4 regions of the Bacillus sp. FJAT-42376 genome follow, and region 1 is predicted to be linked to each of the others. Evidence: riboswitches for the same ligand, from Rfam matches in the RefSeq annotation. Region 1 holds a riboswitch; each other region holds the start of a gene.
The links. Region 1 has a riboswitch for cyclic di-AMP ahead of CEF21_RS19295 (potassium channel family protein). Riboswitches for the same ligand answer to the same signal wherever they lie in the genome.
Positions count from the first base shown of each region.

Region 2: it holds a riboswitch for cyclic di-AMP, as region 1 does, so the genes downstream of both, CEF21_RS07095 (CBS domain-containing protein) here and CEF21_RS19295 (potassium channel family protein) in region 1, are expected to answer to the same signal.
Region 3: it holds a riboswitch for cyclic di-AMP, as region 1 does, so the genes downstream of both, CEF21_RS08245 (APC family permease) here and CEF21_RS19295 (potassium channel family protein) in region 1, are expected to answer to the same signal.
Region 4: it holds a riboswitch for cyclic di-AMP, as region 1 does, so the genes downstream of both, CEF21_RS21875 (potassium-transporting ATPase subunit F) here and CEF21_RS19295 (potassium channel family protein) in region 1, are expected to answer to the same signal.

Region 1 is NZ_CP033906.1:3,820,506-3,828,206, forward strand. Features, by position in the region: gene CEF21_RS19270 (FecCD family ABC transporter permease) at 1-303, opposite strand, end outside; gene CEF21_RS19275 (FecCD family ABC transporter permease) at 300-1,304, opposite strand; gene CEF21_RS19280 (ABC transporter substrate-binding protein) at 1,473-2,459, shown strand; gene CEF21_RS19285 (ZIP family metal transporter) at 2,569-3,294, shown strand; gene CEF21_RS19290 (TrkH family potassium uptake protein) at 3,717-5,042, opposite strand; gene CEF21_RS19295 (potassium channel family protein) at 5,046-5,702, opposite strand; cyclic di-AMP (ydaO/yuaA leader) riboswitch at 5,861-6,010, opposite strand; gene uptA (undecaprenyl phosphate transporter UptA) at 6,547-7,143, opposite strand; gene CEF21_RS19305 (dicarboxylate/amino acid:cation symporter) at 7,283-7,701, opposite strand, start outside.
Region 2 is NZ_CP033906.1:1,387,075-1,394,775, reverse strand. Features, by position in the region: gene CEF21_RS07130 ((Fe-S)-binding protein) at 1-275, shown strand, start outside; gene CEF21_RS07125 (nucleoside deaminase) at 379-837, shown strand; gene CEF21_RS07120 (MDR family MFS transporter) at 1,045-2,493, shown strand; gene CEF21_RS07115 (dimethylarginine dimethylaminohydrolase family protein) at 2,566-3,408, opposite strand; gene CEF21_RS07110 (hypothetical protein) at 3,572-3,868, shown strand; gene CEF21_RS07105 (hypothetical protein) at 3,892-4,128, opposite strand; gene CEF21_RS07100 (MgtC/SapB family protein) at 4,149-4,610, opposite strand; gene CEF21_RS07095 (CBS domain-containing protein) at 4,636-5,046, opposite strand; cyclic di-AMP (ydaO/yuaA leader) riboswitch at 5,191-5,331, opposite strand; gene CEF21_RS07090 (NupC/NupG family nucleoside CNT transporter) at 5,675-6,856, shown strand; gene CEF21_RS07085 (MerR family transcriptional regulator) at 7,435-7,701, opposite strand, start outside.
Region 3 is NZ_CP033906.1:1,621,447-1,629,147, reverse strand. Features, by position in the region: gene CEF21_RS08260 (GDSL-type esterase/lipase family protein) at 1-583, shown strand, start outside; gene CEF21_RS08255 (SDR family NAD(P)-dependent oxidoreductase) at 608-1,414, shown strand; gene CEF21_RS08250 (histidine phosphatase family protein) at 1,496-2,068, opposite strand; gene CEF21_RS08245 (APC family permease) at 2,305-4,131, opposite strand; cyclic di-AMP (ydaO/yuaA leader) riboswitch at 4,265-4,409, opposite strand; gene CEF21_RS08240 (hypothetical protein) at 4,550-4,675, shown strand; gene CEF21_RS08235 (immunoglobulin-like domain-containing protein) at 4,718-5,542, opposite strand; gene CEF21_RS08230 (immunoglobulin-like domain-containing protein) at 5,663-6,487, opposite strand; gene CEF21_RS08225 (carotenoid biosynthesis protein) at 6,658-7,443, shown strand; gene CEF21_RS08220 (lysophospholipid acyltransferase family protein) at 7,412-7,701, shown strand, end outside.
Region 4 is NZ_CP033906.1:1,304,962-1,312,662, forward strand. Features, by position in the region: gene CEF21_RS06645 (glycerol-3-phosphate dehydrogenase/oxidase) at 1-634, shown strand, start outside; gene CEF21_RS06650 (phospho-sugar mutase) at 990-2,738, shown strand; gene CEF21_RS06655 (Na-translocating system protein MpsC family protein) at 3,216-3,620, opposite strand; cyclic di-AMP (ydaO/yuaA leader) riboswitch at 3,833-3,974, shown strand; gene CEF21_RS21875 (potassium-transporting ATPase subunit F) at 4,472-4,549, shown strand; gene kdpA (potassium-transporting ATPase subunit KdpA) at 4,573-6,246, shown strand; gene kdpB (potassium-transporting ATPase subunit KdpB) at 6,274-7,701, shown strand, end outside.

The sequences.
Region 1 (7,701 bases):
CAGCGGATTTCTGATGATCCCCTGTAAAATTCCTCCGGCTACAGCAAGGCACACTCCTACCAGAATGGCGATTAAAATTCTCGGCATCCTGAAGGAAGAGATAATAAGCCGATTCATTTCCGAACCAAATCCCGTCAAGGTTTGGATCACTTCAAGAGGATTCATCATGACTTCCCCTGCACCGGTGCTGATGAAAAACGCAATCAGCAGAAGGGCTGCAAGAACTAAAGAAACTTTGAACGCCTTTTTATCTATCAGAAAAGAGATGGATTTTCCAAGTCGAACTGTCCAGTGTGTCTTCATACCCGGTCAAACCCCTTTCTGGCAATGTAAATGAAGAAGGGGGTTCCAATCAGAGCGGTCATAACCCCGACAGGCACTTCTTCGGGCATAACCACATACCGGGCAGCTATATCAGAGACCGTCAGCAAAATGCCTCCAAGCACTGCAGAATATGGCAAGATCCAGCGGTGATCATTTCCGATCAAAAAGCGGGCAAGATGCGGGATAACAATTCCGATAAAGCCAATGGGTCCTGATACAGCAACTGCACCGCCGGCAAGCAGGATGACTGCGACAGCGGCAAATATCTTGACCATGCCTGTTTTCTGTCCGAGTCCCTTTGCCACATCTTCTCCCATTGTGAGTACATTAATTTTCCCGGCAAGAAAACCGCATATGATAAAAGCTGCAGCAAGGTAAGGCAACACGGCAGCTAGGGAATCAAGCTTTCTTCCTTGTATGGAACCGGCAAGCCAAAACAGAACCTGGTCAAGAGCGGCTTCATTTACAACGAGCAAGCCCTGGGTCAGTGAACTGAAAAGCGCGGCCATCGCAGCACCGGCCAAAGTCAGTTTGACAGGGGTTAGTCCCTCCCGCCCCATCGAACCGATAAAGTACACCGCAAAAGCAGCTGCAGCGGCGCCGAGAAACGACAGCCACGTAAACGCCTGCAGGGATGATATACTAAAGACCGATACAGCTATTACTACAAAAAATCCTGCCCCGGCATTGATCCCGAACACTCCCGGGGAGGCGAGCGGGTTTTTAGTGAGTGCCTGCATAATGACTCCAGCCATAGCCAGGCTTGCTCCTACCAGCGCAGCAATAAGTGCTCTGGGGAGTCTGACGGTTGTTAAAATAATGTGCTCATTGGAGCCGTCAAAATCCGTGAAAGCTTTATAAGCAGCATTCCAGTTTGTCTGGGCATATCCATACACGACACTTGCACTCATGACAGCGAGAAGGATTAGAAACAGCCCTATTAATAGAATGAATTTTTTTGTACCAGACTTAACTACCATATATTTTCTCCGTTTGAAATCATCAAGTTTTGACTTTTTCAGTCTGTCATTATTGTATCAAATGCAAATGAATTTGAAAATCATTTTCAATTAGTGTTGACATCGCATACAAATCCGCCTTATTATTTTAATGTAATTGAAAATCATTATCAAATGGGGGTCAATAGAATGAGAAATACATATAAGAAGTCATGGTTAAGCGCAGCCGCCTTGCTCCTTAGCCTTACCCTTCTGCTCGCGGCATGCGGCGGCAAAACGGAAACTAAAAAGGAAGAGGCAAATCCGGAAGAGGCTTATCAAATAAAGCATGCGATGGGCGAAGCAAAAATTCCGAAAAAGCCTGAACGGGTAGTCGTGCTAACAAATGAGGGAACGGAAGCGGTACTGGCAATGGGAGTTAAGCCTGTCGGAGCTGTTCAATCTTGGCTCGGTGATCCATGGTATGACCATATTAAGAAAGACATGAAAGACGTAAAAACAGTGGGTACAGAGAGCGAAGTCAATTTAGAAGCGATTGCTGCCCTTAAGCCTGATTTGATTATAGGGAACAAAATGCGCCAGGAAGCGGTCTACGAAAAATTAAACGCAATCGCTCCAACGGTATTTTCTGAAACGCTGCGCGGCGACTGGAAAGAAAACTTTTCCCTCTATTCAAAAGCATTAGACCGTGAAGAAGAAGGAAAAAAAGTCATTGGTGATTTTGATAAGAGAATTGACTCGATTAAAGAACAAGCCGGGGACAAGCTTTCACAAAAAGTTTCCGTTGTCCGTTTTATGGCCGGTAAAACCCGTGTGTATTACGATGATTCATTCTCAGGGGTTATCTTTAAACAGCTTGGGATTAAGCATCCGGAAGGAACAGATAAATTGTTTGCTGCAGACCAAAAAGATCAATTCATGAGAGAAGTTGGGAAAGAAGCCATTCCTCAAATGGATGGAGACATGATCTTCTACTTCACTTATGCTCCACCAGGAGATACAGAGGCAGTGAAAACAGAAGAAGAATTTACGAAAGATCCTTTATGGCAAAACCTTAACGCTGTGAAAAACAATAAAGTTTATAAAGTGGATGATGCCATTTGGAACACAGCAGGCGGCGTTATGGCTGCCAATAAGATGCTCGATGAAGTTGAAAAATACATCGTTCAAAAATAAAAACCAAGCTGAAGGAGCCTTCCTTCGGCTTTTTTCTTTTAGAAGGAATACAGTGTTTCTCCATAGGGTAAGGATAAAATAGAAACGTGAAGAAACGGCAGGTGAAAATATGGGGCAGGCAGCTTTATGGGGAGCTTTTGCAGGATCTTCCATCCTGATTGGCGCGCTGCTTGGATTGCTGCAGCGTATTCCGGCGAGAATGGTTGGCTGGATTATGTCATTTGGAACAGGAGTATTAATAGGAGCTGCATCATTTGATTTATTGGAAGAATCTTTAGACGGCGGCGGAATACTCGGTACAGCAATTGGTTTTCTTGGAGGCGCTCTGCTGTTTACGATCTGTGAAGTCATGATTGCTAGAAAAGGCGGCCATCAGCGGAAGAGATCAAAAGAAAACCCTGAAAATCATTCAGGCGTCTCTATTTTTATCGGAACCATCATTGATGCCGTTCCTGAATCTGTCATTATCGGTGTAAGCATTCTTCAGCAGGGTTCTGTGAGCGTCTTGATGGTTATCGCGGTTTTCATCAGTAACTTTCCTGAAGGTTTATCCAGTACAACAGGACTAGTGAAGGATGGGTATTCCAAAAAGAAAATTTTGTTTATGTGGTTTACTGTGGTCCTGCTGGCAACCATCAGTTCTCTTCTCGGCTACTCACTTCTCCAGAATGCCTCCCCTGCTTTCACTGCTTCAATAGGGGCATTTGCAGCCGGAGGAATCATTGCAATGGTCGCATCCACCATGATGCCGGAGGCCTATGAAGAAGGAGGTCCCATTGTCGGGATGATTACTTCTTTAGGTGTTCTCTGCTCCATGATCCTATCCCAGCTGTAAAATTGAGCATAAAAGAAGGGCCGTTTCCAGGCCCTTCTTTTGTTTATAACTGCAAATAAAACTGGCCTGGCTGATTGCTAAATCCGGTCCCTCTCTATCCGGCCGGACGACTGCATTTTTTCTTCATTCAGATTAAACTGTCCGGTGAGACCCCGCAGTGGCGAAGCCAGGAGGAGGTTCACCACCCGCCCAATGATAAGCGAACGCCTGAATCGGAAATCAACAGCCAAGTTTAACAATGTTTTTTAGACTATATTAGTGCCCAGTGTTGATATTTATCACCTGTTGACTGGAGCGGAAGGCGTGAGACTTCTGCGGGAGAAGTTGAAAGGTGAGACCCCACAGTGGCGAAGCCAGGAGGAGGTTCACCACCCGCCTAAGGATAAGCGCACGACTGAAGCGGAAATCAACAGCCAAGAATATTACCCTGTTAATATATCCTCTTTCGGGTACCGTACCATTTGTTTTCCGGATGGAGTGGCAAGAGAGTAAATGAGAGTGAGCGGGCCTAGTTTTCCAAGAAACATGATGAAGACGAGAACAATTTTCCCAAACGCTGTAAATTTTGCTGTAACGCCCATAGAAAGCCCTACAGTGCCGAAAGCTGATACGACTTCAAAAAGGATTTCCAAAAAAGATTCATTTTCGGTGATTGTCATTAGAAAAACGGCTCCTATTATAAACAAAATCGATACGATGGAGATGGATAAAGCTCTCACAATGTAGCCGCTGTCAAGGGCCCTTCTGCCGAGGTTAATCTCTTTTTTTCCTTTTAAAAACGTGAGGGTTGCCAAAAGGATGACCATCGCTGTCGTAAGCTTGATCCCCCCTCCTGTTGAAGCACTCCCGGCACCGATAAACATTAAAATAATAATGTAGAAAAGCGATGCTTCATGCATGGCACCGATATCAAGAGTATTGAACCCCGCCGTACGCGGTGAAACAGCCTGGAACCAGGATGCCCATAATTTATCCCCTAAAGAAAGTCCCCCTAACGTACCGGGGTTTCCATACTCCAGGACAAAGAGAATCAGCATGGATACAAGGTTAATAATGAGCGTGGCGACCAGCATAATTTTGGTATGCAGACTGAATTTTTTAAATTTTTTCTTCTGCCATATATCGACCAAAACCGTGAATCCGATTCCTCCAATGATGAAAAGCAAGCTGATGACGATATTTACAATGGGATTTCCCACATAGTCCATTAAATTATTAGAAAAAAGCCCGAATCCTGCATTGTTAAAGGCTGAAATTGCGTGAAAGAAGCTATAAAACAGTCCTTTCCCCCAGCCAAACTCAGGAACCCAGACAAAAGATAAGAAAATCATGGCAAAAAGCTCAATTCCGAATGCGAATATAAACATATATTTAACGAGCCTGATTACTCCGCCAATATTCGTTTGATTTAATGCCTGCTGCATCACAATCCGGTCTTTAATTCCGACTTTTCTGCCGAGCATCAAATAAATGAGGACAGCGAAGGACATAATTCCAAGTCCTCCAAGCTGAATTAACAGGGCAATAACCGTTTGGCCGAACATCGTAAAAGCTTGACTTGGATCGACGGATGAGAGCCCTGTTACCGTCATTGCGGACGTTGTGACAAATAGCGAATCCACCCAGGAAATTCCATTCGTTGTGGAAATCGGCAGCTTTAACAGACATGTTCCCGCTATAATGCCAATAGCAAATGTCAGGACAAGCAGCTGTGACGGTTTAAGCTTGATAACTTTCGGCATATTCATTCGCTACATTCCTTCCTCCTCAAACCGGGAGATCTCTTTGTTTTTCCCAATAACAAATAAAATATCACCTTTGACCACCATTTCTTCCGGGTGTGGAGAAACAATCAGGTCATCATTTCGCTGAATGCCTACAATGCTGCAGCCGAATTTTGCGCGTGTATTCAAATCCATTAATGTTTTCCGATTGATTTTAGCTGTGGCGACCAATTCGGCCATGCTATGTTTTTTAGATAACTCAATGTAATCAATCATTTTTTCCGAACTGATATGGCGGGCAATCCTCTTTGCCATATCTCTTTCCGGATGAATGACCCGGTTTACTCCGATTTTGTCCAGCACACGCTGATGGTAATCGTTTTGAGCTTTTGTCCAAACCTCTTTGATGCCAAGTTCTTTCAAAAGAAGAGAGGTTAAGATACTGCCCTCGATATCGTCTCCAAGGGATACGAAAGCATGGTCCACATTCCGGACGCCAAGCTGTTTGAGGGCTTCCTCATCCATAGAATTGGCTTGAACAGAGTGGGTTGCATATTCAGAGTATTCTTGAACCCTCGCTGAATTTTGATCAACAGCGAGAACTTCTCTCCCCAGACTATAAAATTCTTTTACCAGGCTTCCGCCAAAACGCCCTAAACCGAAAACGGCAAATTGTTTACTCACAGATGAAGACTCCCTCTAAGAAGATTAATCAGGTTAGTATGTATCGGCTGCGGCAGCTGATTACAGACTTTCCGCAACAGGTCGAAATCAGGAAAAAATCAGGAAGCACAAAAAAACACAGAGGAATCTCCCTGTGCCTGATCTCAACACAAGTTTCATGAGCCTCTCCAATACGCTTACGAGGTTAGCTGTCGGGTTAGGGCGCCGAAGTAGCCCCTTCTAATAAAAGAATTCACCCCAAGTGAAGGCAAGTGCCTTCACATCATCATGGATCCCCCGCTTCCATAAGAATTAAGCGATATAGGTTTTGAAACATTCCATTTTATTTACGTGATTACGGATGTATCTTACTCCTGTTGCGGTTTATAGTAAAGAGGAAAAAAGAAGTTTTTTTGCCCTTCTCCTGTTATTTTCCCCTGTTTACACTCCTTAACCCTATAAATACTTAACCAGGCTCTAATTATCTTCATTTATCTTTCATTTACAACGAAAAAAAGAGGCTGGGACAAATGGTTTACGGCTAATAAAAAAACCGAACTATAATTTGAAACTCTTGTATAGAGCTTCGTAATCGTTCGGTTTTACTGTTTTTCATGTTTATTAAAAGACTAAGTTAAAGCATGTTATTGATTTTTAACACCTGTTGATTGGAGCGGAAGGCGTGAAACTCCTGCGGGAGCAGCGGGACAGGTGAGACCCCGCAGTGGCGAAGCCAGGAGGAGGCTCACCGCCCGCCCCGCGGAAAGCGAACGACTGCTGCGGAAATCAACAGCCAAGTTTAACAGTGCTTTTTCAAAAGAAATATTCGGTTATAAGGACAACAATTTTAGTTATGTCTCAGCCTCTAAACCGTTTTCCTTTTCTTTGAACTCTTCGCGAAGAGATAAACTGCTATCACCAGAATGAAAATGATGATGAGCGGAATCATATAAGGCTGGGCAACTTCTTTGATGTGCATCCAGTTGCTGCCGAGCTGTATTCCAAGATAGAGAAAAAGGACTGTCCATGGAATAATAGCGGCGACAGTAAAAAGGGTAAACTTCCATGCCGGCATTTTAGCAATCCCTGCAGGAATAGAAATAGCATGCCTTACAACGGGAATAAAGCGCGCTGAAAAAATAACCCCTGTTCCATATTTCTCAAACCACTGTTCAGATAAATCAAGATGCTTTTTCTTAATCAAAAGATACTTTCCGTATTTCTCGAGAAGCGGCCGCCCTCCATAATAGCCAAGCCAGTACAGAAAAAGCTGAGCAAGCGTTCCGCCAATTACGCCCGCTGCCAGTGCACCTGCAAATCCTATTCGATCCAATGAAATTAAATATCCTCCATATCCAAGAACAATTTCACTGGGGATGATTTCAATCATTAATCCAATAGCAATTCCGAAATAACCTAAATCAGCCAATGCCTGCAATATCGTAAAAATGAAATCTTTCATAACGAACTCCTTTGTCCTCAACGACCTATAGTCTACTATACGTCGTTAGCAGACAAGTATTCAACCATTTATTGCGAAACTTTAAAACCAAAATAAAAGTGCCTGCAGCGGATTAAACTGCAGGCATTTTCACTATCTATTACATACTTCCTGCCATTTTTTGATCTGGAGGCAGGCTTCCATTCTTTTTCTCGGACTCGGCTACAATAACAGCACAAGCAGCATCACCAGTAATGTTAACGGTTGTACGTGCCATATCCAAAAGACGGTCGATCCCAAGAATCAGGGCAATTCCCTCTACCGGCAAGTTGACTGAGTTTAAAACAAGAGCAAGCATAATCAAACCTACTCCCGGAACACCTGCTGTCCCAATACTCGCAAGCACGGCTGTGAGCACAACGGTCAGCAGCTGGGTGAGGGTAAGGTTTTGCCCGTATACCTGGGCAATAAATACAGTGGCTACCCCTTGCATAATCGCTGTGCCATCCATATTAATTGTTGCGCCAAGCGGCTGGACAAAGCCGCTGATCTGTTTCGGAACCCCCAGATTTTTTTGCG
Region 2 (7,701 bases), 1.8 Mb from region 1:
TTAAAGGCGCTGAATTCCGGGAGATGAAGGATGCAGACCGATGCTGCGGATCGGCGGGAATCTATAACATTGTTGAATCCGAAATGAGCATGCAGATTTTAGACCATAAAATGGAGCAGGCAAAAGCCTCCCAGGCAGCCATTATTGTCACCGCCAACCCCGGCTGTCTTCTCCAAATGCAGCTTGGAATTGAACGGGAAGGCCTTTCCGGCAAAGTAAAAGCCGTGCATTTGGCCGATTTGCTGGCAGAAGCCATGAAAAAACCTCATGAATAACGTTGAGGTTTTTTCCAATGCTCTGCTTTAACCAGCTGAAAGACATAACTTTTCTTCTCAAAGGGAATGACTGGAGTAAATCAAAAATTCAGGAGGGAACGTTTTGGAAACGACTCGTTATCTAACAAGGGCCGTCGAACTCGCCTGCAAAAATGTATCCGGGCATGGCGGAAATCCATTTGGCGCTGTTATTGTGAAAGAAGGAAAAGTGATTGCAGAAGGGGTAAATGATGTGGCCGCAACGTCCGATCCAACCGCCCACGCCGAAATCCAGGCCATCCGCAGCGCATCAAAAACACTTGAAACATCTGATTTATCCGGCTGTACCGTTTACGCAAGCGGACAGCCTTGCCCGATGTGTTTAAGCGCTATGTATTTCAGTAAAATCAAAGAAGTGTATTTCGCCTACTCAAACGAGGATGCGGAGCCATTTGGCTTTTCAACCGCTCCGATTTACAAACAGCTTGCCCTTCCGATCGGACAGCAGTCCCTTCCAATCTGGCAGGCTGAAGCAGAGGATGCGGAAAACCCTTACGAGCTGTTCCATAAGCTGAAAGAATGATAACGAAGGAGGGAATGCATCTTCCCTCTCTTTTTTTTGTTAAACTTGGCTGTTGATTTCCGTTGAGGGCGCTCGCCTTCCGTTCTAGTTAAAAATCAACTTCTGTCTTGAACAGAGCCTTATAGTAAATAAGCTGATTTTCTTCCAATCATCTTAAATTTAATGGTAAACTTTTCTTTATTGTCATGGTGTAAGGGAGATTTTAACATGAGGAAAAAAATTATGGGCGCCCTGCTGCTCGTAACCGTTCTTGCCGCAATGGAAGGAACGATTGTCAGCACGGCGATTCCGCGTATCACAAGTGATTTATCCGGAATTGAACTGGTGAGCTGGGTGTATGCAGTCTATATGCTGGCTACAGCGGTTTCCGCTCCGATTTACGGAAAGCTTGCCGATTTATTCGGTCGGAAAAAAATTATGGTGTTTGGCATTATCCTGTTTTTAATTGGGGCCGCTCTGTGCGGTATTGCATTCACGATGGAGCAATTGATTATCTTCCGCGCCATCCAGGGTCTTGGTGCCGGTGTTGTCATGCCGGTAACGATGACCATTATCGGGGATTTGTATACCGAAACGAAAGACCGCGCCAAAGCACAGGGCTGGATCAGCGCCGTCTGGGGAGTGGCGGGCGTGCTTGGTCCCCTTCTCGGAGGCTTTATCGTCGATACGATGTCCTGGCGCTATATTTTCTTTTTGAATCTTCCGTTTGGTTTGGTTGCCTTAGTCATGCTCCTGAAGTTTTACAGGGAAGACGCCTCAAAGGAAAAGCAGAGCATCGACTATTTGGGCGCAGCGGCGTTTTCCATCGGAACGATCTCTCTTCTTTATGCCCTCCTGTCCGGCAGCCAGTCTCAGGATTGGAGCAACCCGGTCATAATCAGCCTTTTTGCAGCGGCTTTGGCGGTATACGGGGCATTTGTCTGGATCGAAAAACGAGCCGCAGAACCGATTATCCCGCTCAATTTGTTTTCCAACAAGCGGGTGCTCATTGTGAACATGCTGACGCTTCTCACCGGAGCCGTCATTATCAGCATTACCATCTACCTTCCGATTTGGAGCCAGGGGGTATTGGGGAAAAGCGCCACAGCCGCAGGATTCATTCTCATGCCGATGCCGGTTTGCTGGACGTTTGGATCAATTATTGCAGGAAACCTTGTCGGCCGCCTGAAAGCCCAGGCCATTATTACGATGGGAACGGCCATTTTAAGCGCCGGCGCTTTTCTTCTATTTTCACTGTCCGCCCAGTCACCCGAGTTTTTCATTTATGCATCGATTGGAATGATGGGTCTCGGTATGGGTTTGATCACCCCCATTTTTATGCTGATCATCCAAGGGTCCGTGCCTTCAAATAAAAGAGGATCTGCCGTTGCACTCAACACATTCATCAGCACCTTCAGCCAGACACTCGGTTCAGCCGTTTTTGGAACCATTTTTAATCTGGTCACACTCTCCCAGGCAGGGAAAGGCAATCTTAACCTGAACGCGTCCTTCGACCACGGGAATGTGCCGGCGGAACAACTGGAAGGCTTGCAGGGAATCCTTGCATCAGGTGTTCACTTTATCTACGGAGGAACGCTGATTCTCGCCCTTCTCAGCTTTGGAATGTCATGGCTGCTTGTGAAGGTAAAAGACAATGCCGTGCAGGAAACGCTATAAAAAGGCTGACCCGGAAGTCAAATGGCTTCCGGACCAGCCTTTTTTTGCGGCCTTAGAATGATTTTAAGGACATTACCCATCCCGCCTTAGCGGCAGCGTGCAGCACCGGAATGCTCCTCCGGACTTAATAATTTCCGATAAATCCGTTTCGACTACTTCGTATCCCCACTCTCTCAACCGATCATTTGTGTGCGTATTGAGCGGAAGGGCAATAATTTTTTTATTTCCAATAGAAAAAACGTTCACACCCAGCCTGAACTGATCTTCTTCCTTCACTTCAATCACTTCGAAACGGGACTTAATCCAATCAATGTCTTTTTGCTCCAGCGCTTCCGGAAAAAGAAGCGCCTCCTTTTCTGAAATCATGTTAAAGACACAATCTAAGTGCAAGTATTCCTTTTTAATCGGAATCGGCTGTATTTCATAGCCGGGAAGATGGCTCTCGAGCATCTTTACACTGTCGGCCGAGGTCCTCTCACTGATGCCTACATAGACCGTTTTTCCGTTAATCAGAACATCTCCGCCTTCAATTCCGGAACCTTTTAAATCCACATAATCTACTTCTGCCCGGTCGAGCCAGGCCTTCAATACGCCCTCTTCCCCCTGGCGGATATCCATTTCCATATTCGCAATAAACAATGTGCGGCCGATCGTAAAGCCGATATCTCTTGTGAATACCTGCTCAGGAAACCGTTCGTCCGGTTCCAGAAGATGGGTTTCGATTCCATGCTCCTCCAAAATGCGGACGAATTCCTTATGCTGCCTGACTGCTTTTCCGGCATCGAGCTCCTCATCCTGATATTCCTTCTGGGTTTCATTGATAATGTCTTCAATTTTCATATATACCGGCGGGCATAACAGAACGCTTCTTAGAGCGGCAAATTCATTGGAACAGCTCGGTTGTATGGTCTTCACTTTTTCAGGTCCTCCTCATACGGGAATGTATGAAAAGTAGTGTTTCCCTCTTTATGGGGTTTCATGACTCTGACGGGATTTTGCGCCTGAATATTCGGGTATATGAATGATTGTATCAAGCGCATAATAATGGGTAAATCCATAATAGGAACGGGGATTAAATATGTATAACCGAATTGAAAATTTAAAGAAGAACCTTCCGGAAAAACATCAGAATATCGCTGTATTAACAGGACACATCTTTGAGGCTTTTGATCATCTCATTGAGGAGCACCGCCATTATGTGGGGGTAAATGCCACAGCGAAAATTCAGCCGAATCCGGATGAGGAACGGACATTTTTCGAAACGATTAATCAAGTGAAACAAATCATTTTAACGGAGCTTGAAAAAACAGCAGAGGATATCGGCCATAAAGGGGATAAAAACTGGGTGAAAAACTATCCGGACGGGGTTGAATAACGAAGGGGTGAATGCCCCCCTTCTTATTCTATCCAGACTTTATATAGAAAAGAGCCGTTCTCAGAGCGTTTCTCGGTCCCGATTTTAGCTCCTGAATCAGAAGCCAGAAGAAAAGAAAGGACATACGCTACTTTGTGATCAGGTGTCGAGTATCCATCGTACAGCTTCGCAGACATCTCATTGGCAATGGAATCTGCCCACAATTCAGCTTCCCACAGTGTTTCAAACAAACGGTCCTCATGCTTCCATCTCTTCTCCATAAAAGTCCCCCTGTTTCTGTTTATTTCTGCATATATATTTTATCGTTTGCCATTACTTTCTGGGAAGCAGGAATTTTATGATGCTGATCAATCCATTTCGCCATCGGCCTGAGAATGCTGTTCACAGCCACTACAACCGCTGTTCCCGCAGCGGCGAGAAGCAAAAATCCTGACCCGGCAAGTGTTCCCACTGCGGCCGAGCACCAAAGAGTCGCTGCTGTATCAAGCCCTCTCACTGTCAGCCCTTCCCTTAAAATGACCCCTGCACCAAGGAAGCCAATCCCGCTAACTACCTGTGCCGCAATTCTCATACTGGAATGGCCGTCTCCCAGTGCTTCAAGAAGAACAAAAAGACAAGCCCCAACGGCGACGAGCACATTCGTCCTAAGGCCTGCTAAACATTGATGCCATTGCCTTTCAATTCCAATGATGATTCCTAAAAACAGTGCCGTCAGAAGCCTCGCGATCATTTCCAGTTCCATTTATTCTTTCCCCTTATCGAACTCATTAAATTTTGTTAAAAAGCTGTTCCGCACAGTATTCAATAATTTCTCTCCGCCGGATCATGCCGATAAAAATTCCCTGGTCATCAATAACCGGAACAAAATTTTGCTCCATTGCCCTGGAAATAATCTGCTCCATTTTTGCATGAATCAAAACCGGTTCATTTTTTTTATGCATTTCGACCTCTTTAAGGCTGATTTTATGTGTGCTGTCAAAGCTTAGATTGGGGGTGTTCTTCATTTTCCACAGCAAATCCCCCTCCGTCAGCGTTGCCACATATTTTCCCTTTTCATCTAACAGCGGCAGAGCCGAATATCGGTGATACTCCATTTTTTCCAATGCCTGGCGCATCGTTGCATGAATCGGCAGATGGACCACTTCTTTTTTTGGAATTAAGAAAAAGGCTATATTCATTTGTATCGAAACTCCTTTATATCAAGTCTTATCTTCATTCATCTTCTATTCATTTATTCCATAACAAAAAGACCTCCTGCGCGGCTTCCGGTCTGCTGTGTAAAAAAGACAGCAAAAAAAGCCCCTGTAATAAGGCGGTCTCAAGACCTCCTTCGCTTTAGCCGACGAAGTTAGCTGACGGGCAGGATGGCGAAAGAGTGCTTCATCCTTTCTGCATAAGCAGAATTAGCCCCGAAAAATTGGTTCCTCCGTTCCCGTCTGCACGGGATTAAGCCACTATATTTGCATGTCTATATTACTCCCTCCCATTGCCCTATGTAAATGTGAGATTTTGACTATTATTGATCATGTTTGCGTTTTATTCTCCGTTATCTCCAGTATGCTTGCCAGTCCTTCTCTTTTCTGAAAATATAAGCGAAAGGAAGAAAACGAATTCATTTTTCTTTCCATAACCCCTTCCCTATTGTCTGTAAACCAGTATAATAGGAAAGGGCAAAAAAGCAGCAGAGAGACAAAAAGATTTTTGCTGCGGATTTGTACAAGTTAGGGATTGTTTGGGAAATGATAAACTGTACACTCTTTCAAACCCTCGTCATCATCAGGCTTATTACATAAGGAGGTTGCTGCTTTGAGTATCATTATTTCACTGGTTGGAATCGTCATCATTTTGCTGCTTGCGTATTTGGCGAGTAACAATAAAAAGCAAATTAAGTACAAACCTATAATCATTATGCTTGTGCTGCAAATCGTTCTAACGTTTATTCTCTTGAATACAGGGATTGGGTTATTCATTATCAATGGGATTTCAGCTCTGTTTACCAAACTTTTGGAATATGCAGCAAGCGGGATCAACTTCGTATTCGGTGGAATCGCCAATCCGAAAGAGATGCCTTTCTTCTTAAATGTTCTTCTCCCGATTGTTTTTATTTCAGCTTTAATCGGGATTGCCCAGCACATCAGACTGCTGCCGATCATCATTAAGTATCTTGGATTGGTTTTAAGCAAAGTGAACGGCTTGGGGAAACTTGAATCCTACAATGCGGTGGCATCTGCCATTTTCGGCCAATCCGAAGTATTCATCTCGGTTAAGAAACAGCTCGGCCATCTTCCGGACCACCGTTTGTATACACTGTGCACTTCCGCTATGTCGACCGTATCCGCCTCCATTCTTGGTGCATACATGACAATGATCGATCCTAAATATGTCATTGTGGCCCTTGTCCTGAACCTGTTCGGCGGTTTTATCATCGTGAACATCATCAATCCTTACGATGTCGCAGACAGCGAAGACTTCATCGAGGTGCAGGAAGGGGAAAAACAAACCTTCTTCGAAATGCTCGGCGAATACATTATGGACGGCTTTAAAGTCGCCATTATTGTTGGAGCCATGCTTCTCGGTTTCGTTGCCCTGATTGCGGCCATCAATGATCTGTTCAGCATCATTTTCGGAATCAGCTTCCAGACCATGCTCGGATACGTCTTTGCACCATTTGCTTTCATCATCGGAATTCCGGCGGGAGAAATTGTACAAGCCGGCACCATTATGGCGACGAAGCTTGTCTCCAACGAATTTGTTGCCATGCTGGACCTTGGGAAAATGACGGATCTGTCTGCCCGGACAACCGCCATCATCTCCGTATTCCTCGTCTCCTTCGCCAACTTTTCCTCCATCGGTATCATTACCGGTGCGGTGAAAGGACTGCACGAACAAAAAGGAAACGTAGTTGCCCGCTTTGGACTAAAACTTCTTTACGGTGCAACATTGGTAAGCTTCCTATCCGCAGCAATCGTTGGAATGCTGTTGTTTTAATCAAACGATGCGGCGCTATTGCGCTGCATCGTTTTTTTTTGGTGGAGAATCGGGCTGACTTTTTCGTTTATGATGAAATTTTTTTATTTATGATGAAATTTTTGGCATTTATGATGAATTTTTCTTATTTATAATGAAAAATGGCTGACTTATGCTGAATCCTCTGAAATACAACACGCTGCACCTAATTTTTAGGTTGAGAATGGCTGACTTTTTTATGTAATTGCTGACCCTTTGATATTAATTGCTGACTTTTAACCGTTAATTGCTGACTCTCCAGCTACAATTGCTGACTTTTATCCTTTAATTGCTGACTTCCCAGCACTAATTGCTGAATTCTGAGCGTTAACTGCTGACTTGCCATCCTGAATTGCTGACTCCACCTTGAATGGCTGACTCCACCCTGAATTGCTGACTCCACCTTGAATTGCTGACTCCACCCTGAATTGCAGACTCCACCTTGAATTGCAGACTCCACCTTGAATTGCTGACTTACCATCCTCAATCGCTGACTTCTAACTACGAATTGCTGGCTCCACCTAAAGATGCACGAAGTCATCACTTCGTGCATCCAAATCTTACTTTTTCTGACCCGTATAAACATGTATCGCGTCCCTCAAAAATTCAGCGAGTCCGGTCTGCTGCTCATCGTAGTAAGCCTTGAACCGTTCATCTTCCGTGTACATATCAGCAAGTCCTGCATGGGCTTCTTTGCTGTATTCCGGCCAATAATGGCTCAGCCACTGCTTATGCAAATCTGCTGCTTTTTGAGCAGCGGATCCCGCTGGGTCGCCTGTTATAAAGGCTTCCGCCAAAACGGATTTCATCTCCTGCTCTAGTTTCAC
Region 3 (7,701 bases), 2.1 Mb from region 1:
AAAAGGCGGGGATACAGTCTTAAGCCTTTATTCCAGACTTTCTAAAAAGAAGCTCCCTGCTCATTATGATCTTGCCTTTCTTTGGATTGGTGTAAACGATGTGTATACGAAAATGCTGAACGCCCAGGCACAGGTTCCTGCAAAGGATGAGAAGGAATTTGAAGAAGTGTATAAAAAATGCGTGGAAATCATACTTGGCTCATCAAAACAGATCATTCTGGTCACACCGGCTTTAATTGGTGAAGACACTGAAAGCCATGCAAATAAACAGCTTAGAACGTTATCCTCCATCATCCTGTCATTAGCGGACAAACAACCTAATCTCCTCGGTCTCGACCTGCATACAATTTTCAAGCATCATCTTGCTCAAAAAACAAGCTCCGACTATATTTCTGTGAAAGTCACTCGGATAATGGCAGATGCTCTTTTCCACCGAAAGCCTTCTCGGATTGATAAACTCTCGAGAGAAAGAGGTCTTCATTTAACGCTTGACGGCGTCCATTTGAACAGCCTGGGAGCCCAGATCACAGCCGGCGAATACGCAGAACTTATTAAGGCGGAAAATAAAAAAGCTGCATTATAACTCTTTCGGTCAGGGGATGATGAGATGGAAAATAAAAAGGTAGCCATTGTAACAGGCGGAGCCTCAGGGATAGGAAGAGCACTGTGCCTGGAATTATCCCGTCAAGGAGCTGCTGTGATCATTGCGGATATAAATGAAACGGAGGGAAAGAAAGCTCAAGCAGCCATCACCGGTTCCGCCTTTGTTTATTGTGACGTAAAGGATCTCCGCTGCATGGAAAAAATCATTCATGAAACGTATACGAATTATGGGAGAATCGATTACTTATTTAATAATGCCGGGGTTGCTTTATATGGGGAGTTCTCTGATATGAATATGACACACTGGAAAAAAACGATGGACGTGAATGTCTGGGGAGTGATTCACGGAACACAGATTGCCTATGCGATTATGAAAAAACAGGGATTTGGCCATATCGTAAACACCGCTTCCGCTGCAGGACTTGGTCCATCCCCCTTTTCAGCCGTTTACTCGGCAACAAAGCATACCGTTGTAGGGTTAACGACTTCCCTTCATTATGAAGCAGAAGCATACGGAGTGAAGGTGACCGCCCTCTGCCCCGCCTTTGTGGACACCCCGATTCTTAATAAAGCAGAAGCGGTTAAACTGGATAAATCCCTCATCATGGAACAATTCAAGAAACAAAAAATGATGTCTCCCGAAAGATTTGCAAAGATTGCGTTAAAAGGCGTACACCAAAATAAGACAATTATATGCCCAATGCCTCTCAGAAAAACGATGGATGTCTTCTTTACCCTTTTTCCTGCTGCACATTCATCCCTTATGCGGCTTGTCTGCAGGGTCAGCAGGAAGGCAAAAGTATCTGCTTGAATGGAAACCTGAAAAGCTCAAGCAGGTGTTTGGCTTTGAGCTTTCGGATACGCCTGGTTTCACCACTCTGCTGAGTGTGCTTCAATTTTCACTCCACAATCTTTGAACATTGATTAGCTTATGCCCGTGAAACTCCATTCTGTAAATATCAGGTTTTGAGGTGCTATATAAAAATTCTAAATCATAGCTGCTATCAAAATACGCCATCATCAAGGTCATAACCGCCCCGTGTGTTCCGACTGCAACTCTTTGCCCGCTGTACGAAACGAGCAGTTGTTCTAATACGCTAACTGCTCGTTTCTGACAGTCTGCATTGGATTCGCCTCCTTTTAAAGAGAATGTCGGTTCCAAAAATGACCTCTCTAATAGAGGAATTAATTCTTTGTCCGCTGCCCGGCTATCATCAGAAGAAAAGATTCTTTCTTTTAAATCTTCAAATACAATAACCTCTTTTCCTATTTGTTCAGCTAATTTTTCAACGGTTAATATGGACCGTATATACGGACTCGATACCACTGCATCAATCTTCTCATCTTTCAGAATCTCCGTTACCCGTTCCACATCTGCATACCCTTTTTCGGTCAATGCTCTTGTTCTTTCCTTTCCTTCCTTCGGTGATTCACCGTGTCTGACCATATAAATAAAGGTACTCATTCTTTTTTCCTCCTGTCCGCTCTCTGGGAATACCATACCACAATAAGGAAATGACGCTTACCAGCTTTTTTCAGGAGAAAAAAAATAGGATGAAATCGTTTCGATTTCATCCTATTTGAAGCCTTATTATTTATTATCATTTAAAGAAGTTCTGCTAAGAACCCGACTCGCAGCGCAGAACTGACCAGGGCCCTGCTGGCCTCTGATCCGCCTTTCCTAATCGGCCTCTTTCCGTGTTATTTTTTCAAATGGTACGGTACTGTCGTAATGATTACATTTCTCCGATACAGCAAGAATGCACGGATCAGCAGACTGGACTGGTTATGGAGTATATTGTGCCAGCCCTTTTTCGGAATAAACTGCGGAATGACCACTGTTACTTTATAGTTGGATTCACTCGCTTTTTTCTCGACTGTATCGACAAACTTGGTAAGCGGATTGATGATGCTGCGGTAATGGGACTGCAGGGTGACGAGCCTAACATCGGGCTGCCACTTTTTCCATTTCTCTTCAAATTTGCGCTCATCTTCGCGCTCAAATGCGATATACACCGCAATAATCTGGTCCGGAGAAAGGGATTTGGCATAGTTTAAAGAATTCTCCACAACATGGGTAATTCCGGCAACCGGAACGACGATGACGTTTCCTTCGATTGGGATTGCGCGCTCGCACGTTGTAATCCTTAATTGGTCGCCCACTGCTTCGTAATGCTTGCGAATCTGGTGAAACAGGATAATGATAATCGGCAGGAAGATTAGAATCGACCATACCTGTGTAAATTTTGTCAGGAAGAAAATCAGCGTAACAAGGAAGCAAATGACCGCTCCCGCTGTATTGATAATAAACTTCGGGATCCAGCCGGCCGGTTTTTCCTTCAGCCATTTCACCATCATCCCTGTCTGGGAAAGCGTGAACGGAATAAATACTCCAACGGCATATAGAGGGATGAGGTGCTCTGTCTGGCCTTTGAATGCGATAATCAGGATAATGGAAAAAACAGAAAGGATGATGATTCCATTTGAGTAGCCTAAGCGGTCTCCTCTTACCGTAAACATTCTTGGAATGAATTTATCCTTAGCGAGATTGACGGCAAGGAGCGGGAAGGCGGTATAACCTGTGTTCGCTGCCAAAATTAAGATCAAGGCCGTTGTCCCTTGAATAAAGTAATACATAAAGTTCCGGCCGAATGTTTCCTCGGCAATTTGCGAAACAACCGTTACTTCTGCAGCGGGCACAATTCCGTAATAATAAGCAAGATAAACAATTCCAGTAAACAAAATTGCAAGAAGTGTACCCATCGCAACAAGGGTTTTCGCGGCATTGTTCGGAGCCGGATTTTTAAAGTTCGGAATTGCATTGGATATCGCCTCGACCCCTGTCAAAGCGGAGCTTCCTGATGCAAAAGCTCTTAACAGAATAAACAGACTGAGTCCTGCAACCGGTGTGCCGATCGGTGTATGTGCGTCAGCCGGGACCTGACCTGTTATAATATGATATAAGCCTGCTCCAATCATAATAAATAAAGCAAGAACGAATAAGTAGACCGGATAGGCTAATACAGAAGCAGACTCCGTTACTCCTCTTAAATTTAAAATTGTAAGCAAGATGACAAAGACAATCGCAATTTCCACGTTATAATCATGCAAAGCAGGAAACGCGGACGTAATCGCATCCGTTCCTGCAGAAACACTCACTGCTACAGTCAGAATGTAGTCCACCAGCAGGGAACCGCCGGCAATCAGACCGGGATTTACTCCTAAATTGTTTTTGGAAACAACATAGGCGCCTCCTCCGTGGGGATAGGCAAAAATAATCTGACGGTAGGATAGGATCAATGCCGCCAGCAGGACTAAAACCCCTAATGCAATCGGAATGGAATACCAGAACGCAGCTGCACTGATGGTGATCAGCACAATCAGAATTTGTTCCGGACCATAGGCAACGGAAGATAATGCATCAGATGACAGAATGGCGAGCGCCTTTTTCTTATTGAGTTTCTGTTCCCCAAGCTCCCCTGATTTTAAAGGCCTTCCGATTAGTAACCGTTTTATTGAAGAAATCAAACTTTTCACCGCCATATAGAATTAAACTTATGATGCCCATTTTTGCTAAAAACGATTTTCAGCCATTAAAAATGTCCGCAAGCCATTAAAAACAGACCTGCAGACATGGATGTTCCTGTCTCACAAGCTCCACCTTCCTTCTCATATAACGCTTACGAGGTTAGCTGCCGGATTCGGACCATTGAGTAGCCCTACCTTTTTAAAGGATTCACCCCTCGGATAACGATTATCCATTAAACGGGTCCCCCGTACCATGATGGTTTAAGCGGTTTAGAAATATGAAACCGTTGATTATCATACTCCCGTATTTAGGAAAAGTAAACAAAAATTTTACGGCTTTTTCAGCTGAAGAGAAATGAGATATTTTGATGGCAAAACGGAAAGAATACACGATAGGAAAAATGATTGGAGGAAGCGTATGAACAAAGAAAAAAAGCCATTGCTTTCGGATGAATTTCTGGATGCGGTAGAAAAAGAGATTTCAGATTTATACGGCGTGCAAACCGTTGAGGAAAATGAAGAGCCCCTAAAAGCGGACCAATGAAAAAGAGCATCGGAAAAGATGCTCTTTTTCTGGCTTTCCAGACTACTTGATTTCAAATTCCGCTGCGAGGTCCGCCTTCATGTCTAAAATGTTCTGAACGTCTTTTACAACTCTGTATTTTCCCGAACTCAATTCTGAAGTATTCAGCGTAATGATCTGGGATTTTCCGGGGAGAACATTGATTCCTATATCTCTAATCGACATATCGGGACTGGCCTGTTCCCACTTTCCTCCCGTCCATTTTTCAAAACGGTATCCTTCTCCCGTAAACAATGCTTCAGGACCGTAGTTTTCAAGTTTCAATTGGATGGTATCCGATTTCGTGATCTGCTTTTTATTCAATGACACCTTTGCATTGATTTCCGCTGTTGGCACATAAATGAGTTCAACACCCGTATCCTCGACTTGTCCGTCTTCCCCCAAAATTTCTATGCTAATCAAATACAGCGCATTTTCTTTGTCGGGCAGAACGGCAGAGAAGCTTGCCATTTTTCCTGTTTTCTCGGCAATCAGCTTCACTTTTTTGTAATTCCGGTCTCGTTCCGTCAGCTGATACCGGATTGTTTTCTCAGCGGAAGCGACTTTTAGCACGGACTGTACAGGCGATTTTGGGGGCAGGATGTATTGCGAGGTCTCAAAGTGGAAGCCTCCCCTTCTTTTAAAATACTTTCCTGTATGCGGACCGTATTCTGTTTGCTTGTGAATGTTGTGGGGCCACACAAAGTATTCATTTTTTTTGCTGGGAGTTCCGATTTGCGAGGGGATCTTGCTTGCTGCAGAAGCTGTCACTGGGATTTCCTCTTTTGAACAAGCGGAAAGAGCCAATACTAAGAGCAGAAATACGGCCATCATTTTTTTCGGTTTCACCTATTCACTCACCCTTTTTCTTTGTTAGTAAATACTCCGTCAGGAAGGATTGCCTTCGCACACTGGCCGGCTCTGAATGGCGGGGCAGCTTCGTTTTGCACAGTCTAATCGAACTGGTGACTACTTGATCTCAAATTCCGCCGCGAGGTCTGTCTCCATGTTTAAAACATTACGAACGTCTTTAACAACTCTATATTTTCCCGAACTCAAATTCGCTGTATTCAGCGTTACGGTTTGGGATTTCCCCGGAAGCACACTGATTCCTATAGCATTAAACGTCATATCCGGATTTGCCAGTTCCCATTTTCCTCCCGTCCACTTTTCAAACAGGTACCCTTCTCCCGTTGACAATTCCTGAGGACCGAAATTTTCAAGTTTCAATTGGATGGTATCCGATTTCGTGATCTGCTTTTTATTCAATGACACCTTTGCATTGATTTCCGCTGTTGGCACATAAATGAGTTCAACATCCGTATCCTCGACTTGACCGTCTTCCCCCAAAATTTCGATGCTAATCAAATACAGCGCATTTTCTTTATCTGGCAAAACAGCAGAGAAGTTTTCCATTTTTCCTGTTTTCTCCGCGATCAGCTTCACTTTTTTGTAATTCCGGTCTCGTTCCGTCAGCTGATACCGGATTGTTTTCTCAGCGGAAGCGACTTTTAGCACGGACTGTACAGGCGATTGGGGCGGCAGGATGTATTCCGAGGTGTCAAAATGGAAGCCTCCCCTTCTTTTAAAATACTTTCCTGTATGCGGACCGTATTCTGTTTGCTTGTGAATGTTGCCGGGCCACACAAAGTATTCATTTTCTTTGCCGGGAGCTCCGATTTGCGAGGGGATCTTGCTTTCTGCAGAAGCTGTCACTGAGATTTCCTCTTTTGAACAAGCGGAAAGAGCCAATACTAAGAGCAAAAATAAGGCCATCATTTTGTTCGGTTTCACTCATTCACACACCCTTTTTCTTTGTTAGTAAATACTCCGTCAGGAAGCATTGCCTTCGTCTAATAGTCGGCCGCGAATGGAAAAAGTTACAAAAACCAAGGTCGTTAACCGCTCATTTCTTGTGCTGTCTGTCCTCCTTTGCCTATAATGACGGTAAAGAGGTGAAGAATTTGAAAGCGGATCATTGGCTTTACGTATTTTTTCTTATTTGGTACGGCTGCGGTGTTATATTGCTTGGATTTGACATTCTGCCTGTCTGGCTGGAATGGGCTAATGTCGTCTTTCTCATGGTAGCCGGTCTTTTAGGCGGCGTTTATTTTTATCATACATACGGAAAGGCACTTGGAACGGCCTTATCGCTCTCGGTCATCTTCCTCTCCATATTCGCTGAGCATTTGGGTGTGGAGTATGGCATTTTGTTTGGAGATTATTATTATACGAGAGACTTCGGCCCGCAGCTGATGAGCGTTCCCATTGCGATTGGGTTTGCCTGGCTGATGATAATAGCGGGATCCCATGCCCTGTTAAAAGCGGTTTTGCCTGAGGCACCTGCGGTCATCTTCAGTGCCATCGGCGCTCTACTTGCTGTTATGATTGATTTGATTATTGATCCGGTCGCATATGAAGTGAAAAACTATTGGGTGTGGACAGCGGACAGCTTCTATTACAATATCCCCTTTTCGAATTTTTCAGGATGGTTTATTACCGCATTTGTCCTGCATATGATCATTCAGCTGGCTGGGAAAAAGACATTCAAACAGGTCCCGCTCTGGCAAAACAGGATTGTTCTTGTTTACTTTTTAGTGCTCTTCATGTTTGTCCTGCTCGCAGCGATTCATTTCCTATGGCTTGCGGTTGCGTTCACTGTAATCCCTGCCGCTGCTGTCCTGTCTGTCTATATTTTATCTGTAAAGAGGGGTTCACATGATCGAAGCCAGCAAAAGCAAGTGGTTTGATTTTGGTTTTTCCAAATATGTGAACAGGCTGTTTAAGCAGCATTTCAGAGGGATTTTCATAATGGCTCCTTCAGCCCTCCCTGATCATGCATTGTGGTGCTCCAACCACAGCTCCTGGTGGGACGGCCTTGTTTTGCACTATCTGAACCGGACGGTGCTGAAACACGATTTCCATGTCATGATGCATGAAAAAGGCTTAAAGGATTTCCCTTATTTCAGAAAAATGGGAGCTTTTTCGGTGAACCGTGATCATCCTCG
Region 4 (7,701 bases), 1.7 Mb from region 1:
TATCCATAAGGAAGGAAAGGATCCGTCTGAAATCTCAAGAAAAGATGAAATCTGGACATCCAACTCCGGTCTGATTACCATCGCAGGAGGAAAGCTGACCGGCTACCGGAAAATGGCCGAGCATATCGTGAACCTTGTAGCAGAACGGTTAAAAGACGAAACAGGAAAAGACTTCGGCAAATGCAAAACAAAAAACATGCCGATTTCAGGCGGACATGTCGGAGGAGCATCCAGCTTCCAGCAGTTCAAAAAGGTGAAAACAGAAGCCGGCCAAAAGCATGGACTAACAGAACAGGAAGCAGAACGCCTTGCCCAGCGATACGGCTCCAATGTGGATCAAGTATTTGAAATTCTGGACGGCGTAAAGGAAGAAGCGGCCCGCCTGCAGGTTCCTGCATACGTTCTTGCCGCTGCAGAATACGCGATTACGGAAGAACTGGCTGCTACACCGGCTGACTTCTTCGTCCGCCGCACAGGCGCTGTCTACTTTAACATTGACTGGGTTCGGAGCTACAAAGAACCTGTCATAGATTACATGGCCAGCCGCCTCAGCTGGACGGATGAACAGAAACGAATCTATACCGAGCAATTGAACGAGCAAATCGATTTTGCGGTCGTGCCGCTCGCTGAATAATTTTGACTGCCCCGATGACCCGGGGCGGTTTTTTTTTGTGTATATAAGGGTATGGTATGGGGTTGAACCGGTTTACGGGCACCATCCGGAAGACTGAGGTCCAAACAAAGCTGTGTTCGGGAAAGATTTAGTCCGAATTGATGTCGCCTAAGGGCGATTCGACACAGCCTGACAAAGTTCGGCCCGGAGGACACGGACCATGGCCCCACACCAGGCAAAACCCGCCCCCATCCCTGCTTTTATGATAAAATAATCAAGAACATGCGGCTCTTTTTCGTGCGAAACAGCAGGAGAGCGCGGCATGGATGGAGAAACCGTATAGAAGGATAAAACTTAGCACTTCAGGAGGTAAACGATGAACTGGACACAAAGCTATGAGCGCTGGAAAAACCAAACCAATCTTGACCCTGAACTATTGGATCTGCTTGTCAGTTTCAAAGATGATGAAAAACAGCTGGAGGATTGCTTCTACAAGGATCTGGAGTTTGGTACAGGCGGTATGCGCGGAGAAATCGGACCGGGCACAAACCGAATGAACATTTATACAGTTCGAAAAGCTTCCGAAGGCTTGGCAAAATACATAGAATCTTTCGGTGAGGAAGCGAAAAAGAGAGGCGTGGCAATCGCATACGATTCCCGTCATAAATCTCCTGAGTTTGCGATGGAAGCAGCGAAAACGCTTGCGACACATGGCATTCAAACATACGTATTTGATGAGCTTCGCCCGACCCCTGAGCTTAGCTTCGCGGTTCGCGAGCTGAATGCTTTTTCAGGAATCGTTTTAACGGCAAGCCACAACCCGCCTGAATACAACGGCTACAAAGTATACGGCGAAGACGGCGGCCAGCTTCCGCCTGCTGCGGCAGACGAAGTAATCGCAAAAGTTAATGAGCTTGAGGACGAGCTGTCCATAGAAGTGAAGGATGAATCAAGTCTGAAAGAAGCAGGCCTTATTAAAATCATCGGGGAAGAAATCGATGTAAAATATACAGAGAAATTGACCTCCATTTCGGTGAACCCGGACCTGTCCAAGGAAGTTGACGTGAAGGTTGTATTCACACCGCTTCACGGAACAGCAAACAAACCGGTAAGACGGGGCTTGGCGGCATTAGGCTACGAGAACGTTACAATTGTAAAAGAGCAGGAGCTTCCTGACCCTGATTTTTCAACCGTGAAATCTCCCAATCCTGAAGAGCATGCCGCGTTTGAACTGGCCATTCGGGATGGCGAAGCAGCCGGGGCAGATATCCTCATTGCAACCGATCCGGATGCAGACCGTCTAGGAATTGCAGTGAAAAACGAAGAAGACGAATATGTGGTTCTCACAGGGAACCAAACAGGCGCAATCCTTCTTCACTACTTGCTGTCTGAGAAAAAAGCAAAGGGCATCCTTCCGGAAAACGGCATTGTCCTGAAGACCATCGTGACGTCTGAAATCGGACGGGAAGTGGCTTCTTCTTTCGGACTGGAAACATTGGATACCCTCACCGGCTTCAAATTCATCGGGGAAAAAATCCGCGAATACGAAGAGTCTGGAGAGTATACCTTCCAATTCGGATATGAAGAAAGCTACGGCTATTTAATCGGCGATTTTGCCCGTGATAAAGATGCGATTCAGGCCGCCTTGCTCGCAGTGGAAGTATGTGCCTTCTATAAAAAGAAAGGCATGACCCTTTATCAGGGATTGCTTGAAATTTTCGCGCAGTACGGCTACTTCAAAGAAGGATTAAAATCATTGACGCTGAAAGGCAAAGAAGGCGCTGAGCAAATCCAGGACATCCTTGCTGCCTTCCGTTCCAACCCGCCAGCTGAAATCGCCGGCAAAAAAGTAACCATTATCGAGGATTACAAAACCAGCGAAAGACAGCGGAACGATTCCGGCGAAAAAGAACAAATCGATCTTCCAAAATCCAATGTGCTGAAATATTTCCTCGAAGACGGCACGTGGTTCTGCCTGCGTCCATCCGGAACAGAACCAAAAATCAAATTCTACTTCGCCGTTAAAGGCACGTCCCTCGAAGACGCCGAACAGCGCCTTGCGCACGTAGAACAATCCGTTATGGAAACGGTAGAAGAGATCATTGGAAACAAGGCAGGAAAATAATCGGGTATACAAAAACGCTTGGATCTGATCCAAGCGTTTTTTTTGTGGGGTGATCGTTCTGTTGTTGTGGCTTGCTGTGGCGGGGAGGCAGTCAGGATTCACTCCAGTAATGCCGTGGCGGGGGTCAGTCCCCACATTCATCACCGCAGCAGGGGACAGAGACTAAGTCCGATGAGCCCTTATGCAGCAAGGGATTGGGAGATAGGTGCCGGAGCTTTCGTACGGTAAAATGTAAGGGGACTGGCACGGTGCCAGTCCCCACATTCATCACCGCAGCGGGGGACAGAGGCAAAGTCCGATGATCCCTTGTGCAGCAAGGGTTTGCAGGAGAGGTACCAGAGCTTTAGTACGGTGAAATAGCAGGGGACAGGCACCGCCAGCTGAAAAAAGCGAGCCGCCACCCGCCACCCGCCCAAAACGAGCCATCAGCCGCACCCACTCCAAAGTCCACCGTCCCATTCCGCCCCAACCGCGTTTTTATTCCCCTTGAGAAGAACAGGCAGACGCAGACTCCATGAGCCGCTCCAAATCCTGATCCATGATAAACATTTCGATGCGTTCGCCGGTTTTTGTGCTGATATCGCTATGGCTGGACAGAACTTTGCAGCCGGTCAGTCCTTCAATGATTTCTTCGTATTTTTCGCTGTACATTTCCCTCAGCAGCTGTCTCATGTGCTTGACGAGTTTTCGGCCGTCATCCCGTTCGACCAGGTGCTTCTCTTCAACCGTCATGACTCCTTTGAATCGGGTAATGACCATGTCCCTCATGATATACGTTTTGGCTTCTTGAGGACCTCTGCCGATCAGCTCGCGCTGAAATTTGATTAATGCTTCGCTTACGTCTGCTTCCAGTTTCTTTTTCGTTGTATAAGGCAAACCCATGTCCTCCATAACCCGTTTGATTTCCAGCTAATCTTAATCAGGAGGAAAAAGTTTGTCAACAGGAGAAAAATGGAGAAATAATGTGAAAAGTTTATCCTGGGTTGCGATATTAATGAATAAAGGCAAAATATAAGGAAATATGAATGGATATGATGATTAACCAGGTATTTACTTTGCTGTTCAGCAGGATTAAAATAAATCTCGTAAGAAACAATTAAAGACGGCTTAGTCCCTGTCACACAGGGAACGGAGGAACCAATTTTTTGGGGTTAATTCTGCAGCAGCAGAAAGGATGAGAAACTCTTTCGCCATCCTACCCGTCAGCTAACTTCGTCGGCTAAAGCGAAGGAGGTCCATGACCGCCTTAAGTAAGGTGTTTTTTTATGGAGTTTTTTAATAAACTCTGCAAAAAAAACCTTCATTCCGCTGGTCTTTTTATTTTGCTTACAAACTGAACATGTGAATGGATAAGTGAAAAAGTCTGGGAGACTGGACGTAAAGGAAGCTTCTGGCTTGCTGGACGTAACGTAGACCAATGAGTGCTTTTTCTCCGAATCAACAAATCTTTGCTTGGCCCTGCCCATCAGGTGCCGGAGCTTTCTTAAGATTTGCCCGGGGAAGGAGTAAGCATTGGTCTATTTTTTGTTTTCGGGACTGCTCCATCCCCTGGAGGGAGCACTCAGGAGAACAATCGGCGGAGGCAGCCGCCTTCCTGCTTATCATTCATTGAACTCAATTTGGGAGGTCGCGTATGGACATTGCAGCGATAGGGATCGCCGTTATATGCTTCGGTCTGTTTTACGGATTTATCGTATTTTGTGAAAAAGTCATAAAAGAATAGGAGTGGCGGAATGATCTTTTTACTGATTCTCGTACTTGGTTTGTCAGCCTACTTAATTGATGCCCTTATTCATCCTGAAAAATATTAATTCGAATGCCGGAGGAGAAAATCATGGATTTTGTTCAAATAGGAGTTGTCCTGCTGCTTGTCGTGCTGCTGGCTATTCCGATGGGGAAATATATTGCACGCGCCTTTTCGCTGGAAGAGACGAAGCTGGACCGGGTGTTCGGCTTTGAGAAAATCATCTATAAGTTATCAGGAATAAAGCTTTCATCGATGACCTGGAAGCAATATGCGCTAGCCGCTTTGCTTTCCAACATCGCGATGTTTGCCATCACCTATCTCGTTGTCAGACTGCAGCATGTTCTGCCGGGAAACCCGAGCGGAATTGCCGCAATGGACCCGTTTTTATCCTTTAATACGATTTCGAGCTTCTTAACGAATACGAACCTTCAGCATTACAGCGGCGAGTCGGGATTATCCTATCTGTCCCAGATGATGGTCATCATGTATTTAATGTTTACGACGCCTGCAACCGGGCTTGCCATCTGTATTGCCTTTTTTAGAGGCCTGACCGGGCAAAAGAGCATGGGGAACTTTTATGTGGACCTCGTGCGTGCCCATACCCGGATCCTTATTCCGCTTTCCATCGTGGTGGGTCTTGTTTTAGTCAGCCAGGGTGTTCCGCAGACATTTAGCGGTACAGTAAACGCTGAAACCCTTGAAGGAGCACAGCAGCAAATTGCCCGCGGGCCGGTTGCGGCACTTGAATCCATTAAGCACTTGGGTACTAACGGCGGAGGATTTTTCGGAGTCAACTCGGCCCATCCTTTTGAAAATCCTAATCCATTTACAAACGTATTGGAAATTCTTTCAATGTTCCTGATTCCCGCATCGCTGCCGTTTGCTTTTGGGCACATGGCGAAAAGCCGCAAGCAGGGGTGGATCCTGTTTGGCTCCATGGGCATCATTTTCCTTGCCTTCCTGGCTACTGCCTATTTTGCTGAAAGCAACGGAAACCCGGCGCTTGCAAACATCGGACTTTCCCAGGAAAACGGAAGTATGGAGGGGAAAGAGGTCCGGTTTGGAATTGCCCAAAGTGCCTTGTTTACAACGGTCACAACGGCGGCTACAACAGGAACCGTCAACAATATGCATGATACGCTGACGCCGCTTGGCGGAATGGTTCCGCTCGGATTGATGATGCTGAACAACATCTTCGGCGGTGACGGTGTCGGTACGATCAATATTCTGATGTATGCGATTCTCGGTGTTTTCCTCGCTGGCCTGATGGTCGGAAGAACGCCGGAATTCCTTGGAAGAAAAATTGAAGCAAAAGAAATGAAGCTGATCGCGATTACGATTCTTGTTCATCCGCTGATCATTCTTGTTCCTTCGGCCATCGCGCTGGCTACTGAAATGGGCTCATCCGCGATTTCCAACTCCGGTTTCCACGGCATTTCACAGGTTGTGTATGAATTCACTTCATCTGCTGCGAACAATGGATCCGGATTTGAGGGCCTTGGCGATAATACACCGTTCTGGAATATCTCCACAGGGATTGTGATGCTGCTTGGACGCTACTTATCCATTATCGCTATGCTTGCTGCGGCCGGGTCGCTTCTCAGCAAAAAGCCGGTGCCTGAAACACTTGGAACATTTAAAACCGATAATTTGACGTTTATGACGATTCTGGTATTCACCGTTATTGTGGTTGGAGCCCTTACATTCTTCCCTGTGCTCGCACTGGGACCGATTGCAGAATGGCTGACGATTGCGAACTAATACAAAGAGAAGAGAAGGAGCAAGATCATGAATACGAAGCGGAAAGCGACGATGACAAATGATATTGTCAAACAGGCTTCAATTGATGCCTTTAAAAAATTAAATCCCATGACGATGGCGAAAAACCCAGTTATGTTCGTAGTGGAAATCGGGTTTATAGTCACCCTTATCCTCACTTTGGCTCCAAGCCTGTTCGGTCCTGGGGAAGGTGCCGGGTATAACGGGATTGTCAGCATCATCCTGTTTATCACCATCCTTTTTGCTAACTTTGCTGAAGCATTAGCGGAAGGCCGGGGAAAGGCGCAGGCCGATTCCCTGAAAAAAACGAAGCAGGATACGAAAGCAAAGCTTCTTCAGAAGGATGGTTCCTATAAGGTTGTCAGCTCGACGGATTTACGGAAAGGCGACCTTGTCCTGGTGGAAGCGAATGAACTGATTCCAAGTGACGGAGAAATCATAGAAGGGGTTTCAGCGATTGATGAATCCGCCATTACCGGTGAGTCAGCGCCTGTCATTAAAGAGTCGGGCGGTGATTTCAGCTCGGTGACGGGCGGAACAAAGGTTATCAGTGATGCGATTAAGATCAGAATTACGACGGATCCCGGGGAATCCTTCCTTGACCGGATGATTGGCCTGGTCGAAGGGGCGAAACGCCAAAAAACACCGAATGAAATTGCGCTGAATACCTTACTTGTCAGCTTAACCCTGATTTTCCTGATTGTTTGCGCGACACTGCTTCCCATCTCGTCTTATGTGGACGCTGCAGTTCCAATCGCGACGCTTGTCGCTTTGCTAGTCTGTCTCATTCCAACGACGATCGGCGGCTTGCTTTCCGCGATCGGGATTGCCGGAATGGACCGTGTCACACAGTTTAATGTCATTGCAATGTCAGGGAAAGCCGTTGAGGCTGCAGGGGACATCAACACCATTATCCTCGATAAAACCGGAACGATTACACACGGAAACCGGATGGCTGCTGACTTTGTAGCCGTTGGGGGGACAAGTAAAACCGAACTGAACAGAGTCGCGATGGAAACCTCTCTTTTCGATGAAACACCGGAAGGCCGCTCCGTGATCGAGCTTGCGAGAAAGCAGGGAGCGGCGGAAGAGAAACGCGATGGCGCTGAAGGGGTCGAGTTTAAAGCGGAAACCCGGATGAGCGGAACGGATTTTGCCGGCGGCCGAAGGGTGAGAAAAGGGGCCGTTGATGCGATTAAGGAATATGTAAAGGAACAGGGCGGAACGATTCCTTCCGATCTTGATGATCAGACGACGATGATTGCAACAGAGGGCGGCACTCCGCTTGCCGTGGCAGACGGAAATCGTATCCTCGGCTTAATTTATTTGAAAGATACCGTGAAACCAGGGATGAGAGAACGCTTTGATGAGCTCCGCAGAATGGGGATAAAAACGGTTATGTGTACAGGGGATAACCCGCTGACAGCCGCGACCATT